Rubinisphaera margarita: one gene and its partner. The main gene of each other region encodes a partner of the protein of the gene in region 2 in a complex. Links are inferred from orthologs where the notes say so. Each region holds a gene or a part of one and is shown on either strand. Other genes may lie near its edges.

The links.
Region 1: the proteins of tsaD (region 2) and tsaE are in contact, whole or in part, in a crystal structure (PDB 6N9A), measured with the Thermotoga maritima proteins. The link is inferred for Rubinisphaera margarita from one-to-one orthologs. Residues at the interface, in WP_004082750.1 of Thermotoga maritima: Cys10, Asp11, Arg49, His50, Leu82, Gly84, Gly135, Gly136, Glu154, Thr155, Leu156, Asp157, Asp158, Ser159, Glu162, Asp165, Lys166, Arg169, Leu170, Tyr175, Lys213, Thr214, Leu217, Tyr218, Gln221, Arg222, Asn324; in WP_004082108.1 of Thermotoga maritima: Leu37, Gly38, Lys46, Lys57, Val59, Lys60, Ser61, Thr63, Phe64, Thr65, Leu66, Met67, Val69, Pro71, Tyr82, Arg83, Leu84, Asp86, Asp88, Phe89, Asp93, Ile128, Asp130, Glu131, Arg134.

The regions. Positions count from the first base shown.
Region 1 is NZ_JAKFGB010000012.1:198,551-209,372, reverse strand. What follows is about bases 4,261-6,955. They hold tsaE (tRNA (adenosine(37)-N6)-threonylcarbamoyltransferase complex ATPase subunit type 1 TsaE), read right to left. Parts: upstream 6,007-6,955; coding sequence 5,515-6,006; downstream 4,261-5,514. Other genes in these bases: L1A08_RS09380 (sodium/solute symporter), read left to right, coding at 6,477-6,955; L1A08_RS09385 (DUF485 domain-containing protein), read left to right, coding at 6,229-6,480; L1A08_RS09395 (beta-ketoacyl-[acyl-carrier-protein] synthase family protein), read right to left, coding at 4,261-4,909. Also shown: L1A08_RS09415 (uroporphyrinogen-III synthase), read left to right, coding at 1-11; L1A08_RS09410 (SixA phosphatase family protein), read right to left, coding at 36-545; L1A08_RS09405 (aldo/keto reductase), read right to left, coding at 570-1,547; asnB (asparagine synthase (glutamine-hydrolyzing)), read right to left, coding at 1,584-3,521; more of L1A08_RS09395, read right to left, coding at 3,620-4,260; more of L1A08_RS09380, read left to right, coding at 6,956-8,420; L1A08_RS09375 (hypothetical protein), read right to left, coding at 8,535-8,891; L1A08_RS09370 (hypothetical protein), read right to left, coding at 8,888-9,097; L1A08_RS09365 (hypothetical protein), read left to right, coding at 9,466-9,951; L1A08_RS09360 (formylmethanofuran dehydrogenase subunit A), read right to left, coding at 10,119-10,822. UniProt on the Escherichia coli protein: Required for the formation of a threonylcarbamoyl group on adenosine at position 37 (t(6)A37) in tRNAs that read codons beginning with adenine.
Region 2 is NZ_JAKFGB010000003.1:157,557-168,473, reverse strand. Bases 2,892-5,681 are described here. They hold tsaD (tRNA (adenosine(37)-N6)-threonylcarbamoyltransferase complex transferase subunit TsaD), read right to left. Parts: upstream 4,908-5,681; coding sequence 3,876-4,907; downstream 2,892-3,875. Other genes in these bases: L1A08_RS00635 (S41 family peptidase), read right to left, coding at 5,127-5,681; L1A08_RS00645 (hypothetical protein), read left to right, coding at 3,549-3,764; floA (flotillin-like protein FloA), read left to right, coding at 2,892-3,101. Also shown: L1A08_RS00655 (DUF1553 domain-containing protein), read right to left, coding at 1-1,705; more of floA, read left to right, coding at 2,142-2,891; more of L1A08_RS00635, read right to left, coding at 5,682-6,626; L1A08_RS00630 (hypothetical protein), read right to left, coding at 6,811-7,128; L1A08_RS00625 (VOC family protein), read right to left, coding at 7,263-7,733; L1A08_RS00620 (branched-chain amino acid aminotransferase), read left to right, coding at 8,212-8,520; L1A08_RS00615 (6-pyruvoyl trahydropterin synthase family protein), read right to left, coding at 8,717-9,211; L1A08_RS00610 (triphosphoribosyl-dephospho-CoA synthase), read right to left, coding at 9,471-10,316; fusA (elongation factor G), read right to left, coding at 10,564-10,917.

The DNA of each region.
Region 1 (10,822 bases), on a different replicon or contig from region 2:
CCGCCTCCTGAGTCCGGTGACTTAGCGACCGCCGATCATTCCACTTCGGACGGAAGTTCTTTCGGGACCTGGAACGCGAGTTGCTTCACGTCCGAATGCCGGGTCAGTTCCCGCCAGCGTTCCAGCTGAGGAAACTCGAAGATCGCCGTCGCTGCTGTGGGAAAACGTCGGTCCTGTCCGGAGAACTGGGCGGTAAGCGACTCCATTCCCGGGTTATGGGCGATGACCATTACGGTACGACCGGCGCCGGCAACGTCTTTCACGCAATCGAGGATGAGACCGGGCGGTGCGTGATACAGATCCTCGATGTACTCAACAGTCGGAGTCTGGTGACTCCCTTGCTGCCAGAGATCGAACGTCTCGCGTGTTCGCGTCGCCGTGGAACAGAGACACCGATCGACTTCGATCTCCCGGGCGGTGACCCAGCGGCCCATTCGAGGGGCATCCCGTCTTCCGCGCTTGTTCAACGGACGATCGAAGTCCTGCAGATTGCCATCATCCCAGCTCGACTTGGCGTGCCGCATCAGGATCAGACGGAGTGCCACGGTGACGCCTTTCCGCGAGGATGACTATTCGTAGATTGGGCAGAACGTGTTGAAGGCCGCTTCGCAAAAATCTCCCGGATCGTTGAAGCGTCGGTTGCGATTGAGCCCCGAAATTGCCTGCATCTCGTCGTTGGTCAACTCGAAGTCGAACAGACTAAGATTCTCAGTCAGACGTTCCGGCTTTTCCGTTTTCGGGATGACGGCTGTCCCTCGCTGCACGCCCCAACGAAGCACGACCTGTGCGGGGCTCTTGCCCGTCCGCTCAGCAGCCGCTTTGACGACCGACTGTTCGAGGACGGATTCCTCCCGATCGGCCATATCGAGCGAGAGATACGACAAAGCCCCGAGCGGAGAGAAGCCGGTGACGGCGATCTGTTCCTTCTCGCAGTATTTGACGAGTTTCTCCTGGGTGAGATAGGGATGCAGTTCGACCTGGAGCACAGACGGACGAATGCGGGCGGCACTGAGCAGATCGCGAATCAACGATGTTCCGAAGTTCGAGATGCCGATGTGCTTGACCAGTCCATCATCGACCAGCTTCTCCATCGCCTTCCAGGTTTCCGCGATCGGTACCGGGTTCATTTCCATCTGCGGATTTGCGGCGTCTGGATCAGAAAACCAGCCCGGCGGATAGCGTTCGTCGAAGGGCACGAACTTCTGCGAGATCGGAAAGTGAATCAGATACAGGTCGAGGTAATCGAGCTGCAGATCGCTCAGCGACTTCCGGCAGGCGGCTTCGACATGCTCGGGAGCATGATACGTGTTCCAGAGCTTGGAGGTGACCCACAGGTCGTCGCGGCTGCAGTCACCGGCCTTGAGAGTCGACTGAATACCCTGCCCGACCTGCTCTTCGTTGCCGTAGTCGCAGGCACAGTCGAGATGCCGGTAGCCTCGTTGCACCGCCTCCTGAACAAGGCCGGCCGTTCGATCCGGATCGACTTTCCAGAATCCGTAACCAACCTTCGGGAGCTTATCGCCATTCTGCAGTGTCAGAAATTCCATCGTTGTCCCTCATCGTGCCGAAGGTGAAAATCAAAGTCAGTTTCCGATGCCCTTCCAGTCCGGAAGGTCGGCCATAGTCGGATCAATATACAGATGGTGCCAGAGCTGCGTGGAAATGACACCGATCATTCCCATATCCAGAGCATACCGCCCCAGCGATCGGGACTTTTGCTTCTTCAGGACCTGCAACGCTCGAGCAACTCCCGCAGGATCGAAATACCCGGCTTTCTGAAGAGCTTCAGGACTCAACAACTGTTGAACCCAGGAAGGTGCTCCGGGCCGCAGGAAGTTATTCGTGAGATGAGCACGGAACATCGTCTTGGGCCGCCCGGCAATCTGTGCCGGCAGCGTACGGGCGGCGACCTGCCGCAACAGCCACTTGTTCTCCTTACCGCGAAGCTTCATATCGATTGGCAGCTGCGCACAGAAATCGACAACGTCTTCGTCGAGGAACGGATAGCGTCCCTCGATAGAACTGTTCATCGTGATCCGGTCGCTCTTTCCGGCGAGCAGCAGACCGGGCAGCATGATCTTGAACCCCGCGTAGAGCGATTGATTCAAGGTCGACCAGCGTTGAATCCGGTCCTCGCACGCACCGGGGACGTCTTCGTACGGCGAGTAATCCTCGACATCCCGCCACATCTGCTCGGAATACAGGACTTCTCGGGCCTGGCCGATCAGTTCGTAGGAGGTCTGCTGGGCAATCCGTGTTCCGTAGAAGGCTTTCAGCGGAGCCTGATGTCGTCGACCACCCCCAACGACCCGCGGCAGGATGCGGCGAAACAGCCGGGCAACCGGATCGCCGGGCATGCGGTACTTTTGAGCCAGTCGAAACCAGATATAGCCGGCGAGCAATTCGTCAGCTCCTTCCCCCGTCAATGCAACTTTGAACCCGCGTTCGTGCACCCGTTTGGCAAGCAGCATCAGACAGGCTGTCGAGGTATCAAACACCGGCCCTTCGGTCGCCACAATCTGCTCGGGAAACGCCTGGGCGATCTCATGTTGAGAGATGGAAAGGACATCGATCGGACAATTAAGCACCCTGGCCGACTCTTCAGCCTGAAGACGCTCGTCGACTGGACCGGAATCCTGCAGCGAAAGCGAGAACGCCTGAATCGGCTTCTCGCGTGTTCGTGAAACCAGTCCGAGAACACTCGTGGAATCGAGGCCTCCACTGATGTAGCAGCAGACCGGAACTTCACTGAAGAGCCGCCGCTCAACCGACCTGGTCAGCAGCTGTTCGAATTCCTGAACCGCGACATCAGAATTAACAAATCGGCGTTCCTCACCGGCATCCGGGAAATCGAGGTCCCAATAGCAACGGACATTCACACGACCGTCCTGCACGGTCAGCTGGTGTCCCGGCGGGAGCATGTGAATGCCCTCGAAACAGGTTCGCTGATTGGGCATGCAGAAAAAGTTGAAGAAGTAGTCGAGCCCCTTGCGATCAGGTTTGGCTTCAACCATTCCGCTGGCGAGCAGTCCGCGAACTTCCGAAGACCAGAGCAACCACTTCCCGACGATTGTGTAATACAGCGGGGAAATACCAGCTCGATCTCGTCCGAGCAGCAGTCGTCTCTTGTTGCGGTCCCAGATGCTGGTCGCGAACTGACCGCGCGCCTTCAGAAAGACGTCGTCGCCATGTTCCTCGTAGAGATGCGCCCACACTTCGGTGTCGCAATGGGTCTGAAAGCGATGACCACGGGCCTGCAATTCCTCGCGAAGCCGAGGGTAATCGTACAGTTCCCCGTTGAAGGCGACCTGAATCTGGCCATCTTCGTTACCAATCGGCTGACGCCCATGGGCCACATCGATAATTGCGAGCCGTCGGGCTCCCAGAGCAACGCCCGCCTCCTGGTAATGATGCTCGTCATCCGGGCCACGATGCCGGATGGCCTGACACATCTGGGAGAGAGCTTGAGGAGGGAACTCTGGATGACCGTCGAGCGCAATCGCTCCGACAATACCACACACTTACTTGAATCCTTCCGCGAAGACGTAGTCGCGGAGACCCTGCAACGAGTGAGCGCCCCGCGAGAAGCAGCCTGCAAGGCGACAGGGTAACGAATCGACTAAACGGCGCGAAGCAGACAGGCCGTGCTTTGGCCCATTGACGTGCGATTTACACTCATGGCGATCGAGTTGTGCAGCGGAATCGTCTGGTCACGAATCACATTCAGCCGACAGCCCGGGTCCGGCGTTTCGTAGTTCAGAGTGACTGGCAGTTCGCGATGGTGCAGGGCCAGGATTGAACCAGCGAGCTCAACAGCCCCTGTCCCGGCATCGAACTGGCCGAAATAGCTTCCCAACGCCATGACTGGAACGCGGGACACATTGTCGCCCAGAGCCCGATGGTAGGACCGGGCTTCAACGAGATCGTCCCGCTGCGTGCTCTTGCCGTGAGCGTTGATGTGACCAACCTCAGCGGTATCGATCCCGGTCCGTCGCATCACCGAACGGATCGAAGCGACCAGCCCTGCTCCATGATTCTTCGGATCGGAACTGCGGCCGTCGCAGCCGGAGCCGACAGCCATGATTTCAGCGTAGATATTGGCCCCGCGGCGGACGGCGTGCTCGTAGCTTTCGAGAACGAACACGGCCGAACCTTCTCCGACCACGCTGCCGTCACGATCGCGGTCGAACGGACGACAGGCCCGTTCCGGATCGTCTTCGCGACGGGTCAGGCTCTCGAAGGAATTGAAGCGCGCCACATCGAACGGATCGGTCGCCGAGCTGCTGGCGCCCACGATCATGCAGTCGGCTGCTCCACGCTGAATCGTGCCCATCGCTTCGGCGAAAGCGAGCAGAGCCGAGGATTCGCGGCTCGTAATGGTATTGTTGTGCCCGCGGGCGTCGTGTTCGATGGCGACGTGACAGGCCGGCATGTTGGGGAGCTGACGCAGCAGCCAGAGCGGCGGAATCTTCCCCATTCGCTCCGAACCCCAACGATCGAACTGATCTTTCTGACTTCCTCCGCCATCGACACGGGCGGCTGCCACGAGTTCCTCAGGCGTCGAGGAAATGTGGCCCGAACCGAAGACCACGCCGAGTCGGTCGGGATCGACCTGTCCGCGGGACAGCCCGGCATCACGAAAACTCATGCTCGCGGCGGCGACACCCAGCTGGACGTCGCGGCTCATCACCTTGAGGAATTTTCGGTTGTAGATGTGCTGAACCGGATCGAAATCGTGGATCTCGGCTCCCACTTTGGAGGGGAGACGCGAGGAAGGGACGGACTTCAGAAAGCCAATTCCCGAGCGGGCGTCTTTCAGACTCCGCCAGAAGGCCTCTTTCCCGATCCCAATCGGTGAAACGACGCCGATGCCCGTAATGACTACGGGGCACACGTGTTGCGAATTCATTGTCCAGCCTGACCCTAGCGGCATGCGTCTGCATACCTCTGCGAAACGTCTGTGTGTTTCCTGACGGATCGGAGTTCCGCCTGTTTCGTGTTGAAGGCTACCGACTCAGCCAGCAGCCGTAACGGTCGCAATCGCACAGACCTGTCTGTATGGTCCCAATCAGGTCAGAGGACTGCAGATGGAGCGTTAATCACTGGAAAGAAAGGCGTTGCATGCTGCGCAGCCAAACCAACAGCGACCAACTGATTCAGGGTGGCTCGAACGTCCTGGAAGACATCCGAGTCGGGGGGGAAAGTGAGAGGGCTTCCGTGAACTCCCAGCCAAGGTTTGAATTCTTAACCGACGATTGGTCCGTTCCACCGGTTAGGAATGTTTGGTCGCGTCAAGCTGATCCATCTTCCACGATTCGGACCCCTCCGAACCGTTAGATCTGCGATGCATCAGCAGACATTGACCAATTAGATATTTCACCTCAGGTTCTCCAGTCTGTCAAGTCCAAACTTACTGCAACCAGTGGTCTTACCACCGATTCACACTGCCGTGGACGGTACAGATCCCCAGTTCCGCAGAACAGAAAATCGAGACCTCAAGGGCGATCGGATCATTCAGGAATGGAGTTCGGCGATCTCGGCGACGATCGACCGGGCGACCGCGCCCTCAGCGGAAAGATTATAGACTCGTTCCGTCGGGCCGGTGACATCAATCGAAATCGAAAGCCCGTCTCTGGGGAGAAACTCTGCAAATCGACTCGCCCACTCGACGAGACTGATCCCCTTCCCTTCGAGCAACTCATCCGCTCCCATCTCATAGAGCTCGTCTTCATCGACCACGCGATAGAGATCGAAATGGTGCAGCAGATAGTCGCCGAGATAGTGCTGAACGATCACGTATGTCGGGCTGTTGACCCCCTGACTGTCGACGCCGAGAGCTTCCGCGAAGTTCCGTACGAAGCAGGTTTTCCCCGCTCCGAGTTCTCCGTCGAGGCGGATGATGAGCCCGGGTTCGGCTTTCAGTGCAATCTGCGCGGCGAGGCGAGCGGTTTCCGCCTCGCTGTGACAGACCACCTGGATCGAACGTTCGGGATTGTCGTCATTCATCGTCGGACCTCGTCGCGTTTTAAAGGGCAGCGTGACCTTGGCAAAGAGTTGCGGCGGAGGGAGCACCACCACTTCGAGGCAATTCTTTACTCGATTCGTCTGGTCGCCCGATTTGTAACATTCTGAGTTTCGCCCGGAAAGTGCCGTCGCTATGCTGTGAAACTCTTATCAACATTCCGTGATGAGTCCCGACCCCTCCAGACTTCAGACCAAGAGGACTTCATGTTCGATTCCCCGAATGGTCGCATTGCGATGATTCTCTTCGCGGTGTACCTCGTGCTGTACTCCGGCTTCATGCTGATCAATGTGTTCGCCCCCGCCCTGATGGACAAGACTCCTCTGGCCGGTGTAAATCTTGCCATCTGGTATGGTTTTCTGCTGATTGCGGCGGCAATCTTTCTTGCGTTCCTGTACGGAGCACTCTGTCGCCCGAACGAAGAGGATCCCAACCGCACGAAAGGGGGTCAGCAGTGATTTACGAACCCTCTGCTCTTGCGACTATCGTCTTCTTTGCGTTTGTCGGGATCACCCTGGGACTCAGCTTCTGGCTGGGACGGCAGGCGAAATCCTCTCAGGGCTACTTCGCCGCTCACGGTCAGATTCCCTGGTTTGTGAACGGAGTCGCCTTTGCCGGCGACTACCTGTCAGCCGCATCGTTCCTCGGTATCTGCGGGATGATCGCCTTCTATGGCTACGATGGGTTTCTCTATTCCATCGGCTATCTGGCTGGCTGGATTGTCGCGTTGTTTATCGTGGCCGAGCCGATGAAGCGACTCGGGAAGTTCACCTTCGCCGATGCTCTCAACTCCCAATTCGATTCCCCCGGCATTCAGATCGCGGCTGGAATCAGCACTCTGGTGGTCAGTATTTTCTATCTGATCCCTCAGATGGTCGGCGCCGGTGCCCTGGTGACTCCTCTGCTCGGTTTCGATCACTGGGTGGGCGTCGTGATCGTCGGTGCCACAGTGATGCTGATTGTCGTAACGGCCGGGATGGTTTCGACCACCTGGGTGCAGTTTCTGAAAGGCTCGCTGCTGGTCTTCTTCTCCGCGTTGATGACCATCATGCTGCTGGCGCGAGGCTTCGCAGTCGACGACGGTGGGCAGGACGGACACAAGTTCCGTACCCTCGGGCCATACAGCCCCGGTCAGCTGGCAGCCGGTGAGATTGTCGAAACCGACGGCCAGACCTGGACCGTTGTCGATTCCTCGAAAGCCTGGCAGGACACAGACTTCGTTCAGCTCGAGCAGGATGGCGTGGTCACAGTCTGGCATGAAGTTGCGGCCGAAGATGGTCAGGTTCGGCTGACGGAAGCTCAGTCCGTCGCCGAGACCGAAGCGGGACAAATTCTGATCAACGGGCTGCCGAAGGGCAAAGGCGAAGGCGAAGCCGTTCTGCATCCGACCGGCTATCTTTCGGACCTTCCTGGCGACCAGGAAGAAACTGGTCCGGTGGGTCCGCTGGGATTCTTCAGCACGCTCCAGGAGAGTACGGTCATTCGCTGGCCGAAGGAGATCGTCTTCGAGGAAGATACGAAGACGACGGTCTTTTATCAGAAGCCGACTCCCGGCAGTCAGGTTCTGCGACCGGGCGAATACCCCGGTTTTCAGGGCATTCGAAGCGACCGCCTGATCGACAAACTGAACTTTCTTTCGCTGATGCTGGCTTTATTCTGCGGAACCGCGTCGCTGCCGCATATTCTGATTCGCTACTACACGGTCAAAGATGAGACTGCAGCTCGGAAGAGTACCATCGTCGGCATCTCAGCGATCGGATTCTTCTACATTCTATCGCTCTATATCGGACTGGGAGCGATGACGAGCGGGGCTCTGGACGTGACCAACAGCAATATGGCCGCCCCTCTGCTGGCCCGCAGTATGGCGGAATGGCTGTTTGCCGCAATCTCAGCCATTGCCTTCACCACGGTTCTCGGTACCGTCAGCGGCCTGATTCTCGCTTCTGCGGGAGCAGTGACTCACGACCTAGTCGGCCGCCTGTCGGCACACAAGCTCAACGATAAAGAGCAGGTCCGGCTGGCGAAGTTCTCGTCGGTGGGCGTGGGCATCATCGCGATCGTACTGGGTATCGTCTTCGAAAAAATGAACGTGAGCTATCTGGTCGGCTGGGCATTCAGCGTCGCTGCGTCCGCGAACTTGCCGTCGCTCGTGATGCTGTTGTTCTGGAAAGGCACGACCAAGGAAGGGATCATTACGGCGTTGCTCGTCGGTATGACCAGTTCTCTGGCGTGGATTCTACTTTCGGCTGACACGTTTACGCAGGTCTATGGAATGAGTGCCGAAAACGCGCTGGTACCGTTCAGTCAACCGGGGATCGTTACGATTCCGCTCGGCTTCCTGACACTCATCGTCGTGTCGCTGATGACTCAACCGAAACGGGAAGAAACGGTCGCATAATCGAGGCCGTGTCTCTATAAAAAAGCCCCGGCTCGCAAACAACTGCGGGCCGGGGTTTCTTCATAAGGCGGATCAAAACGTATCGCTCACGCCTCATTCAGTATTCGGAAGTAATCAATCGTTCGTCGCGGAACTGATATTGGCCGGCTTGGCCGGTTCCATTCCTTCTTCGTGTGGGAAGTTCGTTCCCCAGCGAACGATCTCGTCGTATTTGTGCTGAAGCCGTTTTGTGATTCCTGAGAGTTCGCTGCCGCGATGCAGCACATTGTCCTCACAGCAATCCAGAACTCGCTCCTGAAGTTCGGTCTGCAAAGTTTTCTCGGACGTTCGGGCAAACCCGCTCATGACCAGTGACTTCAAAAGCTTGTCGCTTCGCTCTTCGAGTTCGCTGTAATCTCCCTGCAGGGAGGCACAACAAAGCTCAGTCAGCGAATCCAGAACAGCTTCACACTGCGAATTTGTGTCGCTCATTTGTCACCTTCAATCGGAGTATCGATGTCGATATCGTCGTCGGTCGTGGGATCGAGGTCGATATCTTCATCGCCTCGTTCCACCTTGGGACCTTCGAGTTCGATTCGACTGGAATCGTCGGTCGTGTCGACGCGTGCCTCACAACCGGCCATACACAGCATGCCAAGCGCCAGGATCATGCTCGCCAGAAAGTATTGCGTCATCATCTCCACCTCACTCTTTCTTGCCGACGGTCTGAATTCGGTTCAGTGAGTGTCCAATTACGCAAACGTCGTGCCGCCTGATCAACGGCATTCTTTTTCCACAGTTCGAGACGCAGCCCCCGCAGCCGGGAATCTCGTAACCTCCTTATCCATCGAGACTTAAATACCTTCTCTCGCAGAGAAAACCGACGGAATTGCTCTCGCATTTTTGCTCCGAATGGATGATCATCCATCAGCCTGGTGCGAGATCGCACTGATTCGCCACTGTCTGGCAGTCTGAATACACGCGGTCGACCTGGCTGGAACTTCTGAAGCGGTTTACCCACAATACTTTACGACTTGTCCCTGATCTCCGATGAAAGGCCCACCGGATGGCGGAAGAAACTCGAGCGATTTTTGTGTCCGATGAAGAGCGAGCTGTGGAGCTGATCGCCAAATTCCTCCAGGAAAAAGGGATCGCGGTCGAGGTCGTGCATCACATGCCCGAATCAGACGGCGTGGGACTGACCCCATTCTCAACGTCGCAATCGACCAACCACCTCGAAGTACTGGTGAAAGACGCGTCCCAGTTGCAGGATGCCCGTCAATTGCTCACCCGCCACAGCAGCGAGATTCTGGAACAGGCGCAGGTGGTCGACCTTCAACCTGCCGAGGTCATTGTCGAATGCGAGGACTGCGAGAAGACCAATGTTTACCCGGGACAGCTCCAGGGAACCGTTCAGGAATGCGAACATTGCGGCTCTTATCTCGACGTGCCCGGCGGAGACGATCAGTTCGACTGGTCCGTGGTCGACGAGACAGTTGCCGAGGATGAGATGGACCAGGAAGAGGACCCCGACGCCGACGCCTGGGGATAGAGCATTTTCTTGCTTCCTGCAGTCGCATTTTAAATTTCCTCTGGAGTGAATCGCTCTCAAAACTCGAAGCGAGTTGTCCCGTGGAAAATCGGACAACTCGCCCGATCCAGTCCGGAACTCAACCAGGGAGAGAGTGGAGATCACCCGCTCCAGCTGAACCCGTCTGTTCAATCGGTCGGAAAGCAGGGTGACTCTTCGCGGTCGATGGCGTAGTTACCGTACCGGATCGAATAGTTCTCGTTGAACCAGTCCTTCCGCTGCCGCCCAAATTCGTCGTCGTAGGTCAACTCGGGTGTCAGCAGGCTTCCGGTTCCGGGCGTGGCCAGTTCGCCTTCCCTCGAGACAATGCTTCCCTCTTTGAACACGAGCCGAGGCCGCTGAAACATTTCGGTCAGATTCGACTGCGGTCGATAGATTGTGACATCCGCGGCGGCTCCTGACCCGAGATGCCCTTTATCGGTGAGCCCCAGCATCTTCGCCGGCGCTGCCCGGGTAATAATGGCGATCTCCGAAAGGCTGTATTCGCGCTCGAGATCACGCAACGGCGAACGGTCAGCCAGCTGTTCGGGCATGCGGCCGATCATCTCTTCCCGAAAACTGCGATCCATGAGCAGATGAATCACTTCGGGATACTTCACAAAGGCTCCGCCATTGGGGTGATCACTACTCATTGCGATCCGCCAGGGATCCGGCATCCGCAGATACCACTCCAGGCCGATCGCCCATTGCGTGGCATGGACCAGATTTCGGTACGGTTTGAATCGGCCCGGAATAATTCCGCAGCTCGCTTCCTGCTCGGTGTCAGCCGTGAACCAGCGGCTGCCCGTCAGTCGAGCCAGCCGTTCCGCGAACGGGGCGTCGCCCGTAATCG
Region 2 (10,917 bases):
CGCGCCCGTAGTTCTGCACCATCTCGATCCGCAGTCGGTCGTCATTGGCGAAGGTTGTTGGCTTGAGCAGCTGGAAGCGGGCCCAGTGCGGCTTCTGAAACTCCTGACCGATGGCCCATCCGGTCGACGGATCGCCGTCGATTGCCTTGGGAACTTCCCAGCGTGGCTGCGAGTAATCAGCGGCGGCTGCCGTCAGTTCGATCTTCTGATCGCGGTCGCTTCCGATTTTCGTGACCACGAACTCACTCAGAATGAAATTGCTGCGAACCGGATCGCCACGCCCCGGCCCGTGTCCCGGAATCTCAGGATGCGTCAGCGCTTCGATGCGGAGCGCCGTGAGTTTCTTCAACTCCGACTGCACGATGGCGGTGTAGGTGGTTTTGTCGGGGACCTTGCCGGTGACCAGAATCGACTGATCGTCGAGAGCTTCCCAGGTTTCGCCGCCGGTCGTGTTAAACTCAACGACAGTGAGCGGCTGCCAGTCGGCTTCCCCGGCGTCATCCCGCAAGTCGGCCAGCCATTGTTCATACTCAGTCTCAGCCTCCTGCAGTCGCTGGTCTCGCTGTTCCTGCAACTTGGCGAGTTCGGCTTTTAACTCGGAACGACGATCCGCTTCTTCAGGCTCCATCGGAAGTTCCATCGACGGGCCGTAAAAGTCGAACGTGACCCCAGCCGTCTGCTTCACTTCAAGCGGGGTGTTATTAAAGTAGGCAAACAGCTGATAGTAGTCGGTCTGTGTAAACGGATCGTACTTGTGATCGTGACACTGGGCGCATTCCATCGAAGTCCCCATGAAGACCGTGCCGGTTGTGTTAACCCGGTCGAACACTTGATTGATGCGGTTCTCTTCAGGATGCACTCCCGCTTCCACATTGCAGGTGACCGTCCGATGAAAACCGGTTGCGATCCGCTGATCCGCGGTGGCGTCCGGAAGCAGATCACCGGCGAGTTGTTCGATCACGAATTCGTCAAACGGCTTGTTCTGATTGAAGGCCTCAATCACCCAGTCTCGGTAGGCCCAGCTGTCGCGGAGTTGATCGGCCTGAAAGCCGTTGGAGTCCGCGTAGCGAGCCAGATCGAGCCAGCCCACGGCCCACTTCTCTCCGAACCGGGGTGATGCCAGCAGGCGGTCGACAACTTTTCGTTCGGCGTCGACGGAATCATCACTCACGAACTCGGCGACGTCTTCCGGAGTCGGCGGCAAGCCGATCAGAGCGAGCGAAACTCGCCGCAGCCAGCCGGCGCGATCCTGATCAGGAGCCGGCTTCAGTTTTTCTTCATCGAGACGCGAGAGGATGAAGTGATCCACCGGAGTGCGGATCCACGGTTGTTCTTGAACTTCGGGCAGCTCCGGACGAGCGATCGGTTCGTACGCCCAGTGTCGACTGACAGCGGCGGAATCGGGCCAGTTCGATCCCTCGGTAATCCATTGCCGGAGCACTGCGATCTGCTCGGTCGACAGCGGTTCTCCATCGAGCGGCATCACATCGCCGTAATCAGGATCCGCGATTCGGTGAATTAACAGGCTCTCGTCGGGCTTCCCGGGCGTGATAATCGATTCGCCGGAATCCGCGGAACCGAGTGCCGCTTCGCGTCGAGACAGCCGCAGACCGCCTTTGTCGTGAGATTCGCCATGACAGCGGAAGCAATGCTGCCGGAGAATCGGCTGGACGTGCTTCTCAAAGTCGACCGGTCCGCTGAGCACGGGAGACGCCGCGCATAGAAAACAGAACGCGATTACGAGTAAGCTCGGAAAAAGTCGCAGCGATCGGACACTACGAGTTCGCGTTGTTGCGAATACAATCTTCATGCAGCGACCTCGGAAGAGCGGAGAGTCACGGAGCGGAAACGCACCGGAAGCTGCGGCCGGGACGCATCAGTCCGGGCCGATCTATCTCCCTTTATACCGGAAGTAAGACGACTTTCTCAATAGCCAACTTCAGACAGTCCCTGCGGCAGGGGGCATTCGAGGGATTCCGAGCCGGGGCGGGCTCGTTTGCCAACTGTTCCGGCTCGGAACGGCGAACCTGCCGCAGCAATGCTTGCATGGAGGAAGTTTGGCGAAGTAAACTCAATCGAAGGCGAACCATTGCCCTCCCGGGGTTCATAAAACTCTGCCGCACCTGAGAAAGACAACCACCATGATCCCACAAGAGTTAATCATCTTCGCCGCGATCGTTCTCGCGGTCATCATGGGTATCGTGCTGTTCGTACTCTTCACGAAGTACTTCCATCTCTGGCTGCGTGGTTTCGTAACCGGAGCCCACGTCAATCCGATTCGCCTCGTGCTGATGTCGCTGCGTAAGGTGAACCCGACGAGTATCATCGATGCCCGCGTGATGGCCGTGCAGGCCGGTTTGCCGAAGATTCCAACGGCTGCATTTGAAGCTCACTATCTGGCCGGCGGAAACATTCGCCGCGTCGTTCAGGCGATGATCGCCGCTCAGCGAGCAAGCATCGATCTCGACTGGGACACGGCTTCGGCGATCGATTTGGCGGGCCGCGATGTCGTGGACGCTGTGCGAACGAGCGTCGACCCCAAAGTCATCGACTGCCCGGATCCCCGTCGTCATTCCCGGAATACGCTGGACGGGGTGGCGAAGGATGGCATTCAACTCAAAGCCCGTGCCCGCGTGACTGTTCGGACGAACCTGGCTCAGCTGATTGGTGGAGCCACAGAAGATACAATTATTGCCCGCGTTGGTGAGGGAATCGTCTCGGCCATTGGCTCGAGCGAAAGCCACAAAGATGTGCTCGCCAATCCGATGCTGATCGCGAAAGCCGTGCTTAACAAGAGTCTCGATTCGCAAACCGCTTACGAGATCGTTTCGATCGACATCGCCGATATCGATGTGGGAGACAACGTGGGGGCTCGACTGCAGGGCGATCAGGCCGAAGCAGACATGCGTGTGGCCCGTGCCCGGGCGGAAGAAAAGCGGGCTCGTGCCGTCGCTACCGAAGCCGAGATGGTCGCCCTCACCCAGGAAAACCGGGCTCGCGTCGTCCTGGCTGAGGCGAATGTTCCCAAAGCCATGGCCGAATCGTTCCGCAACGGCAACTGGCGTGCACACGACACACATGAGAACAACGGCTCAAATTGAACGATCCGCCTGCCGGGTCTTTCAGCGTCGCCTGTTGAGTTGACGGGCGCCCGGGCCGGACGAAGACCACTGGCCGTTGTAAGGTTTGCGTAACGATTGAAACGGATTTGCATAATTTCGCAAAAGACCGTCTGTAGCCGTCGTAAGCTCCCGGACAGCGAAAGCAAATTTGGACGCCGGGAAGTTCGATAATAAAGACGTGGGTCAATACTGACACGTTCCGACCACTCCGCCGGGGCGTAACCGTTCTCAGTTCTCCCCTTTCCGAGAGTTTGCCCGCAGCCAGAACTGTAATCGATTGAGTTTGGTCTGACAGTTGCTACCATAACATCCAGTAATCGTCACACAGACAGGTCGGGCTGACCTGCCAGACGACGGGAACGTTTACAAAGTCGGCCACTGAAACAGGAAGTTCTGCAGCCGCGTTTCAAATAAGGATTTTGAATCATGTCCACGAATGATCGCATGACTGTGGAAATCACCGGCCGTCAACAGGAACTCCTGCTCGAAGGCCTTCGTTATATTGCCAGCTCCATCCGTCTCCGCCGCGAAGATCCGACTGCGGAAACCATCAAAGCCCGCCGCGAAGAACTCGAAGAAGTTCGCCGCCTGGCAGATGTGATTGAAGGAAACGCCCCTGCTGAAATGGCAATGAATTCGTAAGCTGCCAGCGCGCACAGAGAATCTAAAGAGCCGCGATGGGATTCCCGTCGCGGCTTTTCTTCATTTTGCCTGGGTGAAAGCAATCCGCGACGGAGCGGCCTGCGGGCGGCTTCACATCGGAGCGCGAACAAGCCCGGGAGTCGGATCGATATTAAGTGGGGCAAACAGTCCGCGTTCGTACTTCTCCCAGGCGATCGCCCCCATCGCCGCGTTGTCGGTGCAGTACTCCATGGGAGCGACGACCAGCTTAATCCTACGCTTCCCGGCCATTTTCTGCAGAGCAATTCTCAGCCGTCGATTTGCTGCCACTCCGCCTCCGACGCACAGATTTTTCGCCCCCGTCTGCGCGAGTGCCTGTTCGCACTTTCGGACCAGGACTTCAACAACCGCTTTCTCGAAGGAGGCCGCGATATCAGCTCGGCGCTGATCGGTCATCGGCGGCGGGACGTTCTGGTGCCCCGGTTTGCCCCGAACTTCGTAGAGCACGGCTGTCTTCAATCCGCTGAAACTGAACGCGAGTCGTGACTGATCGTAGAACGAACGCGGGAACGGAAAGGCATCTTCATTCCCCTGCTCGCCACACTTCTGAATCGAAGGCCCCCCCGGATACGGCAGCTCAAGAATAGCCGCGACTTTATCGAAGGCTTCCCCGGCGGCGTCATCGATCGTCGACCCGAGTAGAGTCGCCGTCAGGGCATCGCGGCAATCGTAGAGGTTCGTGTGGCCGCCACTCACCACCAGGCCAACCGCTGGAAAGATCTTCTCTCTGGACACCATCTGACAGGCGTAGATGTGGGCGGTGACATGGTCGATGGCGATCAACGGAACGTCGAGTGTCATCGCCAGCGTCTTGGCCGCGGTCACCCCCACAAGCAATGACCCAATCAGGCCCGGATGAGTAGCGACGGCAACCGCGGAGAGCTGATTCAGCTGCACGCCCGCCTGTTGCAGTGATCGATCGATGACGGGCAGAATGCGTTCGAGGTGGGCGCGAGCGGCCACTTCAGGCACAACGCCGCCGTAACGCTCATGGAGATCAGTCTGAGAAGAAACGATCGAACTTAAGACCGTTCCGTCTCGTTGGATCACGGCGGCAGCAGTTTCGTCGCATGTCGATTCGAGAGAGAGCAGCAATTCGGCCATAAGTCGAGTTCGGTTCCACTTCGACAATAAAAAAGGTCCACTGCGGGCAAGCCCGGCAATGGACCGTCACTTCAATGCACAGATTCCAGAGCAAATCGCTCGGCCCGTTGCCGGTTACGCCTGGAAACCGCTCTACCGTATGTTCGCGAATGAGCGTTGAATCGCCTGAAACGCTGCATCTTTCGCGGACCGAACGGTTACACCAAAAAGTAAACTGCTCTAGAGCACCGTGATCGCGGGCACCACAAAGAACGATCGCGGAATGAAGGCGGCCTTCTTGCCATCAGCCGGAGCCACGGCGTCTTCCGGCTTTTCCTTGGCCTCCCGTGCTTCATCCTCAGGATTGAGTTCAGAAAGGACGTGCTCCAGAGCCTTCTTCAGCTGCTGATCGACATAGTCGCTTTCTTCCGGTCCGTTTTCGCTCAGCACATCCCGTTCGCTGCGATACTTTCGGTACTCGATCATCTCTTTCGTCGTGAACTCGACCTTGTATCCGTCATCCGGCATCACGCCCCATTCGTCTTCCGGCTTGGCCTTGGGAAAGCGATGGATGTTCTTGCCGCTCGGACGGTGATAGCTGGCGGTGGTCAGTTTCAGGGCACTGTCGCCATCTTCGAGTTCGATGATGTTCTGCACGCTCCCTTTGCCCCAGGACCGTTCGCCGATGATGACGGCCCGGCCGTGATCCTGCAGGCAGGCGCTTACGATTTCGCTGGCCGAAGCCGAGAACCGGTTGATCATCACGGCCATTGGAAAGCCGCTGAACGTGCCTCGCTTCTTGGCGCGCCAGGTTCGTTCCTGAGTATTGCGGCCTTTGGTGCTCACGATCTTTCCGGACTCAACGAACAGGTCCGAGATCTCTGTCGCGGAAGTCAGCAGTCCGCCCGGATTCCAGCGGAGATCCAGAATCAGCCCCTGCATGCCTTCTTTTTCCAGCTGCTTCAAGGCCGCCTGGAGTTCGCTCGCACTGTTGCGGCTGAAATGAGACAGACGGATGTAGCCGATCTTCTTGTCGTCATCGATCATGAAATCCCAGGTGCCGTCCGCGTTGTAACGATCACCCATGACGGTCGCGACTTTGATCACGTCCCGCTCGATCTCAAGCTTTTCGATCAGGCTTTTCACTTCCACCGGCTCGTCCTCGAAGACTTCGTCGGTGTCTGTCTCGGTGACGGCAGCTCCCTGAAGGGGATCTTCCGGTTCATGCTTCACGGTGATCGTGACCTTGGCACCGGCAGGGCCTTTGAGCAGTTTCACCGCAGTTGCGAGTTCTTTGCCGACCTCGAACTCCGAAACGTTCTGGCCTTCGATGCTGATGATGCGATCGCCAGCGCGAACTCCGGCTTTGTAAGCGGGAGTGCCGGGGAGTGGTGTCATCACCACGATTTGCCGATGATCCGGGTCGAAGTGAACCTGGATGCCGATGCCGCCGAACTCCTGCTGCACATCCTGTTCGAACGAGGCCAGGTCATCGGGGCTGATGTAGTTGGAATAAGGGTCCAGTTTGGCCAGCATGCCCTGGACAGCCGCCTCAATCAGCTCGCGACGGTCAATGTCTTTGACGTAGTTGTCGTCAATTTCCTCAAACGTATCCACGAACAGCCGCATCAGTTCGTAGGTGTCCGCCTCATCCTCCTCGGCGTGAGTCACCTTCACCCAAACCACGGACAACGACAGGCACAAACACATCAGCCACGCAAAGTTGGCGGAATTCCGCATCAGACGGCTCCTCTTGAAAAGCGATTTTCGTCCATCGGCCTCACTACGACTACGTCCTGGAAGGCGAGACCGTGGGGCAACTTATTCTAAGTCATCGTTAAGACTTGGACAAGATGCATCGTTCGGGAAGCCGATCGCGACTGAAACGCCTTTCGTAAGCTTCGGAGCCTCGCGAAGAGTCGAACTAAGCTTCCAGAACATCAACCGTTTCGTCTTCGCCGGCTCCATGGAGGAGATAGTAGTCGTCCCAGCCATTTTCCCCGGTGCAGCAGACGATCGACGCGTCAGCGAGAGCGGCGTTCGCAGCCAGCAGCTTCTGGACATGTTGCCAGACGGGCAGAAGTTTCCGCCGCGATGTGCAGAAAATATCGACGTAAGCCTCATCGGGAGGCCCTTCTTCCAGTTCGACGTCAACGCCGGTCTGCTCCAGATCCGCAACGATGGCGTCTCCGTCGAAGTGCTCGATCTGTTCCAGATCGACGTGGATAACCAGATAATTCATCTCAGCTTGCTCCGCTCTGTTTAGAAAATTGCCTGCTAAGAATAGATTCCGACAAGCCGGATTCCCAGCAAGTCAGGAAAACCGGCACATCGTCCGGAAGCAGAACCGATCTACCGCATCTGGCAGCCGCGATCTCAGGCGTTGTAAGCCTCGCGGAGCTTGTTGAGGTCGAGTTTGACCATCTGCATCATGGCTCCCATCGCCCGTTCTTTTCGAGCGGAATCCGGATCTTCGATCATCTGCAGCAGTTCCGGCGGAGTGATCTGCCACGACAGTCCGAACTTATCCGTCAGCCAGCCACACTGAACCGGCTCCCCTCCGGCAGACAACGCATCCCAGTAGCGATCGAGTTCCTCCTGAGAATCGACTTCGACCATGAACGAAATGGCCGGCGTCAGCGGATAGTTCGGCCCTCCGTTCATCGCGACGAATTTCTGTCCGGCCAGTTCGAAATTCACCGTCATCACGGTTCCCTCCGGCATGTGCGTGTTGCTGCCGTAGTAGGACGTGCTCAGAATTTTCGAGTCTGGAAAGATCGAGGTGTAGAAGCGGGCGGCTTCTTCAGCTTCGGTGTTGTACCAGAGAAACGGAGTGATCAATTGCATTACAGATTCCTTCTAAAGAGTTCGGGGCACTCGTGAGCTTCACGCATCTCAAACTCAGTCGAACGGGACTCTGCCCCATCGACCGTCTCGGGACATGTTTCCAGATTTTTTCAGGCTTCGGTTCGCGTGCCCGAGGGCAGGGGTCGCCGTGTGGTGCGACGGCAACACGTTGTTTTTCGAAAACGTGGACTTAAGCCGTTACTACACGGTGAGTTACATCGCGCCGACAACGGCGCGGATGCTGGGTGTGGATAAAGCACAACATCGCCTGAGCCGGCTGTAAGCGGACTGTCAACGATTCGTTACAGTTTTTCGATTTGTCCTAAATAGCTTTACAGAAGGAACTTAGAATCCCAACGCGATGGGGATTTCCGCAGCTCTCGTCCGAGCGGCGGCGGGACTGGCACACTGCCTGCTTTATCTCCCTTCACCAAACAACCACCACACTTCGAATAAACACCTTCTGGAGACCACAACAATGACGAACATCATCAACGCTCTGTACAACGACGAAGCTGGCTTCATCATCTCGGCTGAACTGGTCCTGGTCGCCACCATCTGTGTCCTGGGAATGGTCGTTGGACTTTCGGAAGTCGCCTTCAACGTCAATCAGGAGCTCGAAGACGTCGGAGCCGCCTTCGGCAGCATCAATCAGAACTTCGCCTACAACGGGACCGCCGGTCACAAGGGAAGCATCGCTGGCAGCACCTACAACGACGAATGGGATCAGTGCGACGACAGCTGCGATGTGACCTGCGATGTCAGACCGACCCCGGAAAACTACTAGAGCGAATCGCTCTACCGTCTATCCGCGAATGAGCGTTGAATCGCCTGAAACGCTGCATCTTTCGCGGACCGGACGGTCACACCAAAAAGTACACTGCTCCAAGCACTCCGGCCGGGCCAGTGAAGACCCGACTCATCGCCTGACACTGACACCACCTCTCAGGTTGAGTCCACTAAAGTGCACCTCGCACCAGCTCCTACGGGAGCTGTAATTCACACTGAGCCCACTGGCCGAAGTTCTCTTCAACATCGACACGAACGCTCTGCAGTTCGTGTCGATGTTTTTTTATGACGTCATCAACCAGCCGCTGAACCATCCACTGCGCAATCTCTTCAGCGGTCGTATTCTGCACCGGCAGAATAACGGCGTCTTCTCGAGGGAAGATCCACCGTCGTTCTTCGAATGTTGCTTCAACCTCGTGACCATGATCGGTGACCCGGATCATCGGATGCGACTCGGGCAACAGCACCCGATGATCGAGTTCATTCACGAGATTCTGCGTCGCATCCCGGAGAGCGATGAAGTCGAAAACATATCGATTCTCATCCAGTCCCCCGGTGACTTCCACGGCGACCCGCCAGTTATGCCCGTGCAGCCGTTCGCAGATGTTGCCGTTGAACGTAATAAAGTGAGCGGCACTGAAAACCAGATGGTCTTTGGTCACCCGAACGCGGAAGGATGGCTGAGGCATGTCAGAGGGTCTTGCTTGAGAGTTCGAAAGAGGAGGATGCCGGAGGCAGACGTAATCGGTCGACGGTTCAATGAACCGCCTCGTAGCGGCGGCATCCTGCCGGCGAATAGACTTGGCTCTCGCGTTTGTGAAGCAGGTCAATCAACCAGCTTTTCGCAGCAGCAACGCAATCGTCGGCGCCGCCTATCTGTTCCAGAATGACACGCATTCGGCGGCAGGATGCCGCCGCTACGGTTGGGGGTAGGGCCTGCCGTAAAGTTTAGCGAATCGTGTCTTCGCACAATCCCACAAACAGGCACGCGGCTACCAGGTCGGCTGAGGTCCCGGGGTTCAGGCGGTTACCGTCGCTGCGAAGCCAGGTATCGAATTCCGTGAAGGCTTCCGCGGATTCCGGTGCCTCCGGCCAGCCGGCTTCCAGGAGTGCGGAGGCCTTGCGGCTCACTTCTTCAGCGGTTGCGCGGCCGCATTTTCGTTCGATTAGAGAGTCGGGATAGTTGGCCATCCAGTCGAGATGCAGACCGATGATCGCGGTCTCTCGTGATTCAGGACAGCGGGTCCACCACTGTTGAAGGCGTTCGCTTCCGAAGCCGAGCACGTCCGCGAAGCTGTTCGCGTACTGGCGGGCGATCAGATCGCGGTCAGCGGCCAGTTGCATGATCTCGCGAATGGGTGCGGTTGGCTCCTGAGAGACATCCTGGTTAGCCACCTCGCCCATCCCCCCCGGGCGGGCGGTGCGGATCGCCTCGTAAACCTGCTTCGAGTCTTCGACAGTCATGCGGTCGATCACATCGGAAATACTCGCCTCGATGGGTCCTTCCTGGGCGGCGGTCAGCAACGGCGCCAGCAGCAGGATGATGCCGAGATTGGTGTTCTTCCCGACCTGCAGGCGGACGGCTTTGCTGGTGTCGAGAATCGCCCGTCCGACGCCGCGATGAGAGCGGGCCAGCATAAACGCCGTGATCCGGGCGGAGCGAACGAAGTCGTTGTGCGTCAGGTCGCTGAAGCTGGCCTGTGGATGCACGTTTCCCGCCTTCGGAGCGGCAACTTCCCAGAGACAGGCCGTCTCAATCCAGCGGGTGATTTGCTCAATGTTGTGGTGCGGCATGGTGAGAGATATGTTGTCGTGCGGAAGCCGAATGTGCAACTCCAACCGGAGTCTTCGGCAGCAACATGAGATGTCGTTTTGATCAGACCACACACGAAAAAAAAAGCCGCGTACTGATGTACGCGGCTTTCTCCGTTGAACGGAATCTTTCAGCTTCTGGGTTTTGATCGTCAGGCCGATGATGGCTCAGTGAGCGACACCGGAGCGAGGCTGGTCACCTCGCGTTTCGACCAAAGCCGAACAGGGCCTACTTTCTGTTGCGACGCTCTTCGAGTTCCTTGCGGCGGCGTTCGACAACTTCCTCCTGAACGTTGCGAGGACAGCGGGCGTAACGGGCGAATTCCATGCTGAATCCCCCCTTACCCTGCGTCATCGAACGCAGTTCGTTGGCGTAGTCGAACATCGAGGCCAGCGGCACTTCGGCGAGAATGTAGCAGGTCAGGCTCTTCGTCTCCGACGAAGTCACGATCCCACGCTTACTCGACAGGTGACCGGTGATCGAACCCTGATATTCTTCAGGAGCTTCGATTTCGAGCTTCATGATCGGCTCAAGCAGAGCCATGTCGGAGTTCTTCAGATTCTCCCGCATGCAGTCGAAGCC